Regions from separate parts of the Streptomyces sp. NPDC087215 genome, predicted to be linked through region 1. Evidence: riboswitches for the same ligand, from Rfam matches in the RefSeq annotation. Region 1 holds a riboswitch; each other region holds the start of a gene.
The links. A riboswitch is a leader RNA that binds a small molecule or an ion and turns the genes downstream of it on or off. The one in region 1 is predicted to bind cyclic di-AMP.

Region 1 (3,400 bases):
ACATCCTGACCCCGCCCGAGTACACGGCCTCGCCGCTGTTCTCCGCCGCCCCGCTGATCGCCGCGCCCTTCTTCTCCACCCTGACGACCCTGCTCACCGGGATCGCCGCCGTCCTGGCCTCCGCCGGGCTCCACCTCTACAACGACACCGCGAGCCGTATCCCGGCCCTCACCGAGACCCTGACCGTCGCCACGGTCTCCGCGCTCGCCCTCCTCATCAACCGGGTCGTGCGCCGCAGCGGCGAGCGGCTCGCCTCGGCGCGGGTCATCGCCGAGACCGTGCAGCGGGCCGTGCTCCCGACGCCCGCCGAGCGGATCGGAGGACTCCAGTGCGCGGCCCGGTACGAGGCGGCGCACGCGGGCGCGTTCATCGGCGGCGACCTGTACGCCGTCCAGGACACCCCCTACGGGGTGCGGCTGGTGGTGGGGGACGTCCGTGGCAAGGGGCTGGAGGCGGTCGAGGCCGTCGCCGTGATCATCGGGGCCTTCCGGGAGGCGGCCGAGCAGGAACGGAACCTGGAGGGCGTGGCCCGCCGTCTCGAAGGGGCGCTGGCCCGGGAGGGCATCCGGAGAGAGGGCATCGACGCCTTCGAGGGGTTCACCACCGCCGTCCTCGCCGAGATCCCGCGCGGGGACGGCGGAGGCACCTTCGACGGTTTCGTACGGACGGTCAACCGGGGGCATCCGCCGCCGCTGCTGCTGCACGGGGACGGGCGCCTCGACCTCCTGGAGCCGTCCGAGCCCGCGCTGCCCCTCGGCATGGGCGATCTGGCGAGTTGGCCCGACCGGGCCGAGGCGCGGCCCTTCCCGCCGGGCGCGACCCTGCTCTTCCACACCGACGGCCTCTCGGAGGCGCGGAACGCGGAGGGCGTCTTCTACGACCCGGGGGCGCGCCTGCTGGGCCGGATCTTCCCGGGCCCCGAGGAACTCCTCGACGCGCTGGTGGACGACGTACGCCTGCACACGGGCGGCGGATCGACGGACGACATGGCCCTGCTCGCGGTGAGCCGCCCGGCGGCGGGGCAGCCGGCGAGGCGGCGGACGATACCGGTGGTGCCGCCGGGCAGACCCGGTCACCGGCTGTAGTCACCGGGTGTCGCTGCGATAACAATTGACATAACGTCAGATCTCGTCGCCCGTGCCGGTCTCCACCGAAGCGCGGCCAACTCGCCCGATTCCCCCTCATTCCTGTTAATGATCAAGAGGGACAGCTTGGAATCGAGCACCCCTGTCTATTAACGTTCGATAACGCAGCGCGGTCGTCCCAGCCGTCGCAAGAGGCGGCACCGTGCGCACGCGCCGAATCCCGAAAGGGAACCGGGGAACCACCACTTGGGGTGAATCGGGCCCTTCGCACCCGTGCGACCGGCCCGTAGGAGACCTTCCTGCTCCGAACCCGTCAGCTAACCCGGTAGGCGAGAAGGAAGGAAAGGAGCGCGCCCCCGTGGCGTCCCACACTCCCGTACCCGAAACCCCCTTCGACGCCTTCGGCGGTGGCTCGGCTCCCGCCGCCCCCGGGACCGAGTGGAACCCGACCGAGGACACCCTCCGCGCCCAGAACCGCTCCGGCGGCCGGCACCGGGTCGTCAAGCAGCGCTCCAACTTCGCCCGTTCCTCCACGGTCCTCGGCGTCGGCGTCATCGCCGCGGTCGGCGCGGGCGGCCTCGCCACCGCGCAGGAGAAGCCGAAGGTCGCGATATCCCTGCCGGACCTCCCGGACGCCCACGACCTCCCCCTCGTCGGCGACCTCCTCCCCGAGGAGGACCACGAGACGGTCCCCGTCGCCCGTGCCAACCCGCACCCGCTGACCGCCTCCTACGCCTCCCTCGACGAGAAGCCGGGCGCCACCACCGCCGTACGGGCCGAGCGGACCGTCACGGCCGCGAGCGCCACCGGCGACGCGGGCGAGGCCCTGCGCGCCCGCATCCTCCAGCAGGCCGAACAGCAGCAGGTCTCCGCCGTCGCCGCCGAGAAGGCCGCAGTGGAGAAGGCGGCGGCCGAGAAGGCGGCGGCGGAGGCGCAGACCAAGGCCGAGGCCGCGAAGAAGGCGGTCGCCGAGGCGGAGGCGAAGGCCAGGGCGAAGGCGGAGGCGGAGGCGAAGGCCGAGGCGGAAGCCGCCGCCAAGGCCAAGGAGGAGGCCGAGCGCCTCGCCCGGCTCGCCGCGAGCTACTCGCTGCCGGTCTCCTCGTACACCCTCACCGCCACCTACATGCAGTCCGGCTCGATGTGGTCCTCCGGCCAGCACACCGGCCTCGACTTCGCCGCCCCCACCGGGACCCCGGTCAAGGCGGTGCACGGCGGCACCATCAAGTCGGCGGGCTGGTCCGGCTCGTACGGCTACCGGATCGTCCTGGAACTGCCCGACGGCAGCGAGGTCTGGTACTGCCACCTCTCGTCCATGACGGTCGGTGCGGGCCAGTCCGTCGGCACCGGCGAGACCATCGGCCGCGTCGGCGCCACCGGCAACGTCACCGGCGCCCACCTCCACATGGAGGTCCACACCCCCGGCGGCGCGGGCGTCGACCCGGCCTCCTGGCTCCGCTCCAAGGGCCTGTCGCTCTGACCGCGCCCCCGTCCCGGAACGCTCCGGGACGGGACCGGGTCCTCCCCTACGGGCCGGAGCCCTCCCTTACGGGGCCCACCCTGATGGGGCCGGAATACTCCGGGCGAAGCGGAAGTTGAGCGTCCCATGACTTCTCTCCGCCCGCTGGGCAGTTCCGACCTGCGCGTCTTCCCGCTCGCCCTCGGCGGCAACGTCTTCGGCTGGACCGCCGACGAAGCGCAGTCCTTCGCGGTCCTCGACGCCTACGCGGCGGCGGGCGGCAACTTCGTCGACTCGGCCGACGCCTACTCCGCCTGGGCCGAAGGCAACGAGGGCGGCGAGTCCGAGACGGTCATCGGCCGCTGGCTCGCCTCCCGGGGCAACCGCGACGACATCGTCGTCGCCACCAAGGTCGGCGCCCACCCGCGCTTCAAGGGCCTCTCCGCGACCACCATCAAGGCGGGCGCCGAGGCGTCCCTGCGCCGCCTCGGCACCGACCGCGTCGACCTCTACTACACCCACTTCGACGACGAGACGGTCCCCGTGGAGGAGATCGTCACCGCTCTCGACCAGCTCGTGAAGGAGGGCAAGGTGCGGGCCGTCGCCGCCTCCAACATCTCCCCGGAGCGGCTGCGCGCCTCCCTCGACTTCGCCGAGTCCGAGGGCCTCACCCGGTACGTGGCCCTCCAGCCGCACTACAACCTGGTCTCCCGCGACACCTACGAGGGCCCCCTCCTGGAGACCGTCGAGCGGGCCGGGCTCTCCGCCGTCCCGTACTACGGCCTCGCCGCGGGCTTCCTCACCGGCAAGTACCGCCCCGGCGCCGCCGTCGACAGCGTCCGCGCCACCGGGGCGGCCG
Region 2 (3,400 bases), on a different contig from region 1:
CCACGGCAGCCGGAGCTGGCGATGGGCGCGCTCGGCGAGGGCGGCGTACGCGTGCTCAACGAGCGGGTGCTGCGGGACGCCGGGGTGACGGAGCGGGAACTCGCGGCCGTGGAGGAGCGTGAGCTGCGGGAACTGGAGCGGCGGGGCCGCCGCTACCGGGGGAGCGGGCCTCCCGAACCGCTCGGGGGCCGGACGGTCCTGGTCGTCGACGACGGGCTCGCCACCGGGGCCACCGCCCTCGCGGCCTGCCGGGTGGTACGGGCCGGGGGCGCCGCCCGGATCGTCCTCGCGGTCCCGGTCGCCCCGCGCGACTGGACGGCCCGGCTGGGCGGCGAGGCCGACGAGACGGTGAGCGTCCGCACACCGGACCCGTTCTTCGCGATCGGACGGTTCTACCGGGACTTCTCGCAGACCCCGGACACCGAGGTGATCGCGTGCCTGGAGCGGAACCGGGCCGCGCGGGGGCGGGCGGCCAGGGGCGCGGACGGTCGGACGGTCCGGGACGCGGACGCTGCGGCGGCCGTTCCGGGCGGGGGCGGGCCCGTGGCGCGGGACGTCCGCGTCCCGTTCCCCGGCGGCGAGCTGCCAGGACGGCTCGTGGTGCCCGAGGGCGCCACCGGCGTCGTGCTCTTCGCCCACGGCAGCGGCAGCGGCAGGCACAGCCCCCGCAACCGCGCCGTCGCGGCGGCGCTGAACCGGGCCGGGCTCGGCACGCTCCTGTTCGACCTGCTCACCGAGGCCGAGGCGGCCGACCGGGCGCTGGTCTTCGACGCGCCGCTGCTCGCCGGGCGGCTGGCCGGGGCCACGGAGTGGCTGGCAGGGGACCCGGCGGGCGCCGGACTGCCGCTCGGGTACTTCGGGGCGAGCACCGGGGCCGCCGCCGCGCTGTGGGCGGCGGGCGATCCCGCCTCCCGGGTGGCCGCCGTCGTCTCGCGGGGCGGTCGGCCGGACCTCGCCGCGAGACGGCTGGGACTGGTGCGCGCCCCGACGCTGCTGGTCGTGGGCGGCCGTGACGCACGGGTCGTCGAGCTGAACCGGCGGGCCCGGTCGCTGCTGCGCTGCGAGAACGGGCTCGCCCTGGTGCCGGGCGCCGGTCACCTCTTCGAGGAGCCGGGCGCCCTGGAGGAGGTGGCCGAGCTCGCCACCTCCTGGTTCACCGGGCACCTGCGGGATCAGTAGGCCCCGTTGACGTTGTCGATGGAGCCGTAGCGGTCGGCCGCGTAGTTGCAGGCGGCGGTGATGTTGGCGACCGGGTCGTACAGGTCCACGGGAGTGCCCGGCACGTGGTAGGCGAGGAAGGTCGGCTCGATGACCTGGAGCAGCCCCTTGGAGGGCGTGCCCGCCACCGCGTTGGAGTCCCAGAGGTTGATGGCCCGGGGGTTGCCGGAGGACTCGCGCATCACATTGCGGAGGATGCCGTCGTACGAGCCGGGGATGCCGTGCCGGGCCATGACGTCCAGGGACTCCCGGATCCAGCCGTCGAGGTTGTCGGTGTACTGGACGGCGGCGATCGGGACGGCCTTCAGGGCGACGGTGGCGGCGGAGGAGACCGCCCCGGTGGCGGAGGCGCCGGTGCCGGTGGCCACGGCGGGGACGGCCCGGCTCTCGGAACGGTTCGCCCGTTCGGCGGAGTCGGACGCCTTCCGCGCCTGTGCGGGGGCGGCCTTCGCGGAAATCCGATGAATCGTCAGTTCAAGGCCGGGGTGAATGAGTGACGGATTGTCACCCACGGCGTTCTTGTTGATCCGGTAAAGGTCTTCCCAGCCGCCCTGAATTCCCTTCTTCTGGGCGATGAGGGAAAGGGAGTCACCGCTGACGACCGTGTAGGTGCGGGCGGCGGCGGGGGCGGCCGGGGCCTTCGCGGGGGCGGCGGGGGCGGCTGCCGGGGCGGCGACGGCGGTGCGGGCGACGGTTTCCTGGACTCCGGAAACGGGCGCGGCACCGGCCATGGCGGGGGCGATCAGGGGCAGGGCCAGGGCGGCTCCACCTGTGCTGATCAGCGCCCAGCCACGGGAGACGGAGCGGCGGGGGCGGCGGTGCTTGCTCTGTGCGGGCATGGCGGATTCCTCTCCGGCGCCTGCGGGGTGAGCTGTCGGGTTCGGACGGGAGATGTCCGGCCGCGCGCACGCGGCTGCACCCCGAGCCGCCCCGGATTCCCGGGTCGGCGTATTCGTGGGTCCCCCGCTCCTGCCGTCGGGTGAAAAGGGGAAGTATTTCGAACGGTGGCAGGATTCGGCGATCCGCTCGAATGCAGGTGACCGTAGGGCAGCCATACGGTGCGGAACAAGAGGATCAGTGCGGAGAAATGCGGAAAGGATCACGGAATTCTGATTGTTCAAGATCGAACGCGGCCGGGGCGGGCGGGGAATTCCTTGCCCGGTACGGGCCCTGAGCCCTCGGCCTCCCGGTTCACCGCAAGGAGAGTGAGTCGCGTCACGCGGAAGCGGATGTCCCGATATGGTGCTTAGTTCCGTTAATAGGGAAGTGCGACATAAGGACTAGTCGCCACGACGGGCATTCAATGTCAAAAGTCGCAAAACGGGCATTTGACATGAAAGATGAGGGTGATCCCGACCGAGGAGCCCCCGGATGCCACCCACCGCCCCCCAGCTCAGCCCCGACGACCTCGACCGCGAGGCCGCCGCCCTCCATGACAGCGACGCCTGGCAGCGGATTGTCGAGGAGTGGACCGCCGCCGTGCCCGCCGCGACCCCTTCCGCTTCTCCGGCCCTGACCCCGACGGCGTCCCCGATCCCGATCCCGACCCTGACCGTGTCCCCGGCCCCGGCCCCGGCCCCGGCCCCGGCCCCGGCCCCGGCCCCGGCCCCGGCCGTGTCCCCGGCCCCGCTTCCGCTGGCGCCCGTGCCCGGCCCGCCGCCCGCTCGCGTGCCCGTCCTCGCGCCCCCGCCCGCACCCGGCGAGGACGCGGACCCCGAGGCGTGGCGGCGGCTGCTCACCGTCCCGGTGGACCGGCTCGTCGCCGACGCGCTCGGCACCCTGCCCCCGCCCCCGCCCGTCGAGCGCCGCCTCCCCGGTCGGATCGGAGCCGTCCTCCCCGACCGGCTGCACGCCTGGCGCCGGATCGGCAGCCCGGAGCTGCGCCCCTCGGTCCACCTCGGCTACGCCCGCCTCGTCCTGACGGAGTGGGGCTGGCAGAACACCCCGTACCGGCTGCGTGACGCCCGGGGTGCCCGGTGCGTGTGCGGCGCCCTGCTCGCCGCCCACCGCCTGGGATACGGCGGCGGGGCGACCATGAACGAGGCGGCGGCCTGGATCATGACCGAACTGCGCTCGCGCGGATGGCACGAGCTGATCGGGCCGTGGAACCGGGCCCCCGGCCGCACGGCGGGCGACGCGGTGGCCCTGCTCGACGCCACGATCCGCCGCGCCGCGCTCGCCG
Region 3 (3,400 bases), on a different contig from region 1:
GGGAACCTGTTCCGCCACGATCTGGTCGAGGAGGCGCCCGCGTACGGCCAGGTTGGCGTAGCGGAAGGCCTCGTGCTCCGGCAGCTGGTCGGCGAGCAGTACCGCGAAGCGGTCCGCCCAGCCGAGGTACGTCCCGTCGGGTCCGGGGTCTCCGACGCCCTCGGTGAAGCTGTCACCGATCGCCGCGTACGACCCGAATGCGTTCTTGTCTGTTGATCTCGAATCGTCTGCCACGGGTGGACATCCTTCCCTTTCGGATGTGACCTACGCGACCGTAAGGAGGGGTTGACGCCGGGTGACATATGACACCGATAAAGAAATTGCCAAGCCGGAATACGCCGGAGGCCCGGCACGCACGGGTGCCGGGCCTTCGGTGGGGCGGGTGCGTCAGACGGAGACGCCGTGCTGGCGGAGGTAGGCCAGCGGATCGACGTCGGAGCCGTAGCCCGGCGAGGTCCGGATCTCGAAGTGGAGGTGGGGTCCGGTGGAATTGCCGGTGGAGCCGGAGAGGCCGATCTGCTGTCCGCCGGAGACCGCCTGGCCCGCCGAGACGGCGAGCGAGGAGAGGTGGGCGTACTGCGAGTAGTTGCCGTCGGCGTGCTGGATGACGACCTCGTTGCCGTAGGAGCCGCTCCAGCCCGCCGAGACGACCGTGCCCGCGCCGACGGCGCGGACGGTGGTGCCGGAGGAGGCGATGAAGTCGACACCGGTGTGGTAACCGGAGGACCACATGGAGCCGGAGGCGCGGTACGGGGTGGAGAAGCCGCCGCTGACGGGCTTGACCCAGCCGGAGGAGGAGGCCGAGGAGCCGGAGGACTGCGTCGTGGACGAGCCGGAGTCCGGGGTGGTGGCCTGGGCGGCCGGGCGCTCGGAGCTCCGGGTGGTGTGCGTGGAGTCGCCGGAGTCCTGGGCGGCGGGGGCCTTGCGCTCGGTCTTCGGGGCGGCCGTGGCGGGGCTCTTCGGGGCGGCGGCGGGAGCGGTGCTCCTGGCGCCGAGGGTGAGCTTCATGCCGGGCAGGATGAACGAGGGGTTCTCGCCGACGACCTGGCGGTTGTCCGCGTAGAGCCGCTGCCAGCCACCGGTGAGGTGGTGCTCGGCGGCGATCTTCGAGAGGTGGTCGCCAGGGACGACGGCGTACGTCCTCGGCGCGGCCGGGGCCGCGACCGGCGCCGCGGCGGGCGCCTTGGCCTGGGCGGCGACGGTGACGGTCCGCGCGGGGGCGGCCGGGGCCGTCTGCTCGGCGGCGTGGGCACCGGTGGCGCCGAGGAGCGGGAGGGCGACGACGGCGCCTCCCGTACCGGCGGCGGCGATGCCCCGGGTGAGGGAGTTGTTCCTGGGACGGCGGTGCTTACCCTTCGCGGGCATGGCGAATTCCTCTCCGGCGCCTGCGAGGTGAGCTGTCGGGTTCGGACGGGAGATGTCCGGCCGCGCTCTCGCGCGACTTCACCCCGAGCCGTCCTGCGTCGCGGGACCGGCGTACTTCCTGGGTCCCCCGCTCCTGCCACGCATGGGATGAGTGGAATTCCGGACGGTGGCAGGATTCGGCGGTCCGACCGGATTGACGGTGACGCTAGACGAGCGTTTCGGCGCGAACAAGCCGATGCTTTATCAGTTCGGCGTCCGCTCGCTCCCGGGCCCGGAATTCCGGTCACCCTGCGTGGATGACACTTCTTCGACTCCCTTTTTCCGTAAGGCGATTGCGTCGCGGCCCCGGGCACGATCCGTCACTTCTATGACGCTGCTCACGCTCCGATTCCCATCTCATCTGCAATCAGGGCGTGTTATCCGGAAGGTGTGAATACGGACAGATCGCCCATTCCTAGCCAGGGGGGTGCGCCCCGTTCGTCCTGCCTGGATGATTGGCTCTTGGAATCGGCCCCGTGCCGTACCCCCGAACGCCGAATTCTCCAGGAGCATCCGTGACGCAGCAGCTGCCGCAGGTCCCGCCCGCCGAAGCGAACGAGCCCGAGCTGGCCGAGGTCCGCAACTTCCGGGACGTGGGCGGCCTGCCGACGACGGACGGGCGCGCGGTGCGCCCCGGCCGTCTGTTCCGCAGCGGCCACCTCGCCCACGCGACCGAGGAGGACGCCGCCTTCCTCGCCTCGCTGGACCTGCACACCGTCTTCGACTTCCGCAACCAGGCCGACGTGCGCATCGAGGGGGCGGACGTCGAGCTTCCGGGCGTGCGCAACGTGAACATACCCCTGAACGACCCGGCCGAGGGCAAGGAGTTCTGGCGGCTGGTGCGGGACGGGGACATAGCCCAGCTGCGGGAGATCCTCGGTGGGGACAAGGCCGCCGACCGGATGGCCGATTCCTATCGGAAGATGGTGGTCGAGCGCACCGCCGACCACAGCCGCATCCTGCACGCGCTCGCGGAGAACAGCGTCCCCGCCCTGATGCACTGCGCGGCGGGCAAGGACCGCGCCGGGCTCTCGATCGCGATCACCCTGCTCGCCCTCGGGGTCGAGCGCTCGGCGATCGAGGCCGACTACGTGAAGTCGAACGACCCGCACCGCCGCTACAAGGTGAGCCGCAGCTCCACCGCGTCCGACGCCATGTCGCCCGAGGTGATGGAGCTGCTGAGCCCGCTGTTCGACGCGCGGGTGGAGTATCTGCGGGGCGCCTTCGAGACGATCGAGGAGACCTGGGGCTCGGTGGACACCTACCTCGCCGAGGGCCTCAAGCTGACCCCGGAGACCCTCGGGCGGCTGCGGGAGCGTCTGCTCACCGAGGTCTGAGCCGGACCGTCCGGGCCGCGCCGATCTCTGCGGAGCGCGGCCCCGGCGAACCCGTACGGGGTCCGGTCTCACCGCCCGCCCGCGCGTCGGGCCCACCGCCCCTCGCCGTCCGCGCTACTGGTTCTGCCCGCCCAGCATGAAGAGCAGATACAGGAAGCCGGCGAAGAGGTGGCCCGCCACCAGGTACGCGAAGAGGCGGAGCACCAGGCCCTTGGGGAACTTGCCCTCACCGCGCTCCTCGCCGGTGACCGGTGCGTGCTTCTCGGACATGTCGAACCTTTCGGAGGAAGGGTCAGGCGGGGTCAGCGACGGTGCGGAGTTCCGTCGCCGAGGCACAGCTCGGCGACGGGGCTCTGCATCAGGGTGTGGACGAAGAGCAGCTCGGCCCCGCTGGAGGTCGCGGCGCCGATGCGGTGCGGGGTGAGCGAGTCGAAGTGCGCGCTGTCCCCGGGATCGAGGACGTGGACGGCTTCGCCGAGCGCGAGCCGCACCCGGCCCTCCAGGACGTGGATCCACTCCTCACCGGGGTGGACCCGCACGATGTCCGCCCGGGTGGCGTACGGCACGTGGACCCGCAGGCACTGGAGGGCGCGCCCGGCGCTGCCCGCCTGCCGGTAGATCCAGCCGTCCGCCTCGACGGGCTCGGAACGTCCGGCGCG
Region 4 (3,400 bases), on a different contig from region 1:
GGGCCTCCGCTGCGGTCCTCCTCGATCTCCACGAAGAGGTCGGTGTCGGCGAGCCGGAGGCGGTCGCCGGTGGTGGGGCCGAACAGGTCGGCGTAGACGGCGCGGTGCAGATCAGGCACGGGAGTCCTCTTCGTTCGCGTCCAGGGGACCCGCGGTCTCGCCGCGCAGACCGGGGACGATCCGGCGGCCGGTGAGGGGAACGAGTTCGACCTCGACGGGGATGCCGGGTTCGAAGCGGACGGCGGTTCCGGCGGCGATGTGCAGCCGCTGTCCGCGCGCGGCGGCACGGTCGAACTCGAGTCCGGGGTTGACCTCGGCGAAGTGGTAGTGGGAGCCGACCTGGACGGGCCGGTCGGCGGCGTTGAGCACGGTCAGACGCGTGACGGGGCGCCCCTCGTTGAGGGGGACGGGGCCGTCCGCGTACAGGATCTCTCCGGGGATCATCGGCGCGTCCGTTCAGACGATGGGGTCGTGGACGGTGACGAGCTTGGTGCCGTCCGGGAAGGTGGCCTCGACCTGGACGTCGTGGATCATCTCGGGGACGCCCTCCATGACCTCGTCGCGGGTGAGCACCTGGCGTCCGGAGGCCATCAGTTCGGCGACCGTGCGGCCGTCCCTGGCGCCTTCGAGGACATGAGCGGTGATCAGCGCGACGACCTCGGGGTGGTTGAGTCGCACACCGCGTGCCCTGCGCTTCTCGGCCACGTCGGCGGCCACATGGATGAGCAGGCGTTCCTGCTCGTGCGGGCTCAATTGCACACTTCCACCTCACAGTCGTCCGCCGGGACGGGACCCGGACAGCTGCGGACCCTACCGAGCTTCAACACCTTGTTGAATGCTGGAGCGCGGTACACCGGCAGACATTGCACGTTAGGGCGGAAGTTTTTCCGGCTGGTTAACTACGCCTTTGCGATCACATGATCATCGGACCGACGACGGTACATACGGAGCCGGACCCTCCCCTGACGGATCGACATCCGGCCGTGTCGTGTCGAGGGCCGGACGGCCGACACGTGTCGCAGAATCCCTCCCTCGTTCGGAGTAGTCGACGAGTCGATATTCAGACCGGTCAACTTGCGCCATCGATGTACTCATCTGGCGGAATCGAACGTTCCATCGCTGGTGCGGGGCTCGCCGGGGGTACCTCCGATGATCACGAAACCCTCCTGTCCACCCGAACGGATCAGTCGTGAGGAGCCTCACATATCGCCGTTTCCACTCGGATTTCACCCCTGGTGTGAGTCAAGATCCCTGTCGACGACAAGCCCCCGCCGCCGCGGCGGGGCGGTCCGGGCGGACGCCGAGTCCTGCCGCTGTCCCGGACGTCTGGTCGACAGGATTGGACCGGCAGGAGTGGAGGACCCGATTTTTACGGGGCGTACGCGCTGTTTCCCACAGCGGGGCCGCCCCTTGGGGTGAAGCCGCAACCGCGGCCGGGCATCTTCGCCTGCCCGAACCCGACAGGTCATCCTTCACAGGCGGCTGACGAAGGGTTGCGCATGACTGCGCAGATGCACGTCCCGTCCCTGCTGTCCCGGGTCGGAGCCGTCTCGGCTCTCACTCTCGCCGCCGTCGGCGGCACGCTGCTCGCACCGGGTGCGGCGCCGGAGGCCCAGGCAGCGACGAACTACGCGAACAAGGCACTGAGCGTCGCCGCGTCCAAGAAGGGAGCACCGTACCGGTACGGGAGCGCCGGACCCTCCAGGTTCGACTGCTCCGGTCTGACGCTCTACGCGTACCAGAAGGCGGGCAAGTCGCTGCCCCGCACCGCGCAGCAGCAGTACAACAGAACCACACGCGTCTCCGCCGCCTCACGGCAGAAGGGGGACCTGGTCTTCTTCCACTCCGGCGGAAGGGTCTACCACGTGGGCATCTACGCCGGGAGCGGCAAGATCTGGCACTCGCCCAAGACGGGGTCCTGGGTGAAGCTCGACAAGATCTGGTCGTCCAAGATCTACTACGGCCGCGTCCGCTGACCCGGCGGAACCGACGGCCGGTCCGTGAACTGACCCGGGGCCGGTCCGTGAACTGATCAGGCGGAACGGACGGCGCCGGTCCGTGCGGGGTGCGGTGGCGCCGCCGCATCCCGCACGGACCCGGGCCGACCCCTGGCGGTACGGTCCCGGCGACCGCGCGTCCCCCGCGGAAGCCGCCTCCGGGGCCCCTCTCGGGCCCGCGACGACGGCATCGGCCCGGGTCACGACGACGGACCCGCCCCACGCGGGTCCGTCAGCGGCTGGCCAGCGGGGCGGGGGTCCACGGGAGGGAGATCCGGACCGTCTTGCCGCCCTCCTCGATCGGGGTCACGGAGAGACGCCCGCCGGCCTCCGCCGCGAGGGCCCTGACGATGACCATGCCCCTGCCGTTGTCCTGCTGGACCGCGGCGGGCAGACGGCGCGGCAGCCTCGGATGACTGTCGGTGACACCGATGTGCAGCTGCTCCTCCCGGTCGAGCCTGAGGTCCACCGTGAAGGTGGGCGACTGGCCGAGGGTGTGCAGCACGGCGTTGGTGGCCAGCTCGGAGACGACGATCCGGATCGCGTCCGCGGTCTCCGTGGCGTCGTCCAGGCCCCAGCAGCCGAGAACCTCCGCCACGAACCGCCGGGCCGTGGACACCGAGGCGGGTTCGCTCGGCAGAGTGACGGATGCTTCCTGCTGGTCTGCCATGGCGACGCCGTCCCTTTCCGCCGGGGCCGCTGCCCCGGATCGCACTGCGCGTCAGACTGCCACCGATCGGGCCGCGCCGGGAGGCGTTCTCCCAAGATATGTCCCCATCTGTCGCCCGAAGCGGTGAACGCGAAGGCCCCGGGACGCACCGGGCCGCCGTCCGCCGGGTCAGCCGGCCGGAGCCGTCCGCAGGATCGTTTCCACCGCGTACGCGATCCGCTCGTCCGTCAGATCCGCGCGGGCCGTGAGCCGTAGCCGCGAGACCCCGTCGGGCACGGAGGGCGGCCGGAAACAGCCGACCGCGAGCCCCCGCTCCCGGCAGTCCGCCGCCCAGCGCAGCGCCGCCTCCGGGGAGGGGGCGCGCACCGAGACCACGGCCGCGTCGGGCCGGGCGGCCGTCAGACCCGCCCCGGTGAGGAGCCGGTGCAGGGTGGTGGCAACCGTACGGGTCCGCTCCGCGAGACCCGGCTCGGCCGCCAGCAGACGCAGGGCCGCCAGCGCGCCCCCGGCGGCGGCCGGGGCGAGACCGGTGTCGAAGATGAAGGTGCGGGCCGCGTTGACCAGGTGCTCGACCACCCGGGCCGGGCCGAGGACCGCGCCGCCCTGACTGCCGAGGGACTTCGACAGGGTGACGGTGGCCACCACGTCCTCGTCGCCCGCGAGCCCGGCCCCGTGCAGGGCCCCCCGACCGCCGTCGCCGAGGACGCCGAGGCCGTGGGCGTCGTCCACGACC

Region 2: linked by a shared signal. The riboswitch ahead of ACIO92_RS30085 (LysM peptidoglycan-binding domain-containing protein) and the one ahead of ACIO92_RS09495 (M23 family metallopeptidase) in region 1 are both predicted to bind cyclic di-AMP.
Region 3: linked by a shared signal. The riboswitch ahead of ACIO92_RS02675 (peptidoglycan DD-metalloendopeptidase family protein) and the one ahead of ACIO92_RS09495 (M23 family metallopeptidase) in region 1 are both predicted to bind cyclic di-AMP.
Region 4: linked by a shared signal. The riboswitch ahead of ACIO92_RS25150 (C40 family peptidase) and the one ahead of ACIO92_RS09495 (M23 family metallopeptidase) in region 1 are both predicted to bind cyclic di-AMP.

The regions. Positions count from the first base shown of each region.
Region 1 is NZ_JBIUZD010000003.1:22,965-26,364, reverse strand. Features, by position in the region: gene ACIO92_RS09500 (PP2C family protein-serine/threonine phosphatase) at 1-1,085, shown strand, start outside; cyclic di-AMP (ydaO/yuaA leader) riboswitch at 1,287-1,432, shown strand; gene ACIO92_RS09495 (M23 family metallopeptidase) at 1,444-2,562, shown strand; gene ACIO92_RS09490 (aldo/keto reductase) at 2,689-3,400, shown strand, end outside.
Region 2 is NZ_JBIUZD010000017.1:58,530-61,929, reverse strand. Features, by position in the region: gene ACIO92_RS30090 (phosphoribosyltransferase family protein) at 1-1,179, shown strand, start outside; gene ACIO92_RS30085 (LysM peptidoglycan-binding domain-containing protein) at 1,173-2,057, opposite strand; cyclic di-AMP (ydaO/yuaA leader) riboswitch at 2,062-2,248, opposite strand; gene ACIO92_RS30080 (hypothetical protein) at 2,590-3,400, shown strand, end outside.
Region 3 is NZ_JBIUZD010000001.1:640,335-643,734, forward strand. Features, by position in the region: gene ACIO92_RS02670 (SGNH/GDSL hydrolase family protein) at 1-234, opposite strand, end outside; gene ACIO92_RS02675 (peptidoglycan DD-metalloendopeptidase family protein) at 388-1,365, opposite strand; cyclic di-AMP (ydaO/yuaA leader) riboswitch at 1,370-1,525, opposite strand; gene ACIO92_RS02680 (tyrosine-protein phosphatase) at 1,920-2,741, shown strand; gene ACIO92_RS02685 (DUF6126 family protein) at 2,856-3,011, opposite strand; gene ACIO92_RS02690 (XRE family transcriptional regulator) at 3,044-3,400, opposite strand, start outside.
Region 4 is NZ_JBIUZD010000011.1:65,361-68,760, reverse strand. Features, by position in the region: gene ACIO92_RS25165 (urease subunit alpha) at 1-119, opposite strand, end outside; gene ACIO92_RS25160 (urease subunit beta) at 112-444, opposite strand; gene ACIO92_RS25155 (urease subunit gamma) at 457-759, opposite strand; cyclic di-AMP (ydaO/yuaA leader) riboswitch at 1,289-1,496, shown strand; gene ACIO92_RS25150 (C40 family peptidase) at 1,500-1,976, shown strand; gene ACIO92_RS25145 (ATP-binding protein) at 2,230-2,667, opposite strand; gene ACIO92_RS25140 (8-amino-7-oxononanoate synthase) at 2,836-3,400, opposite strand, start outside.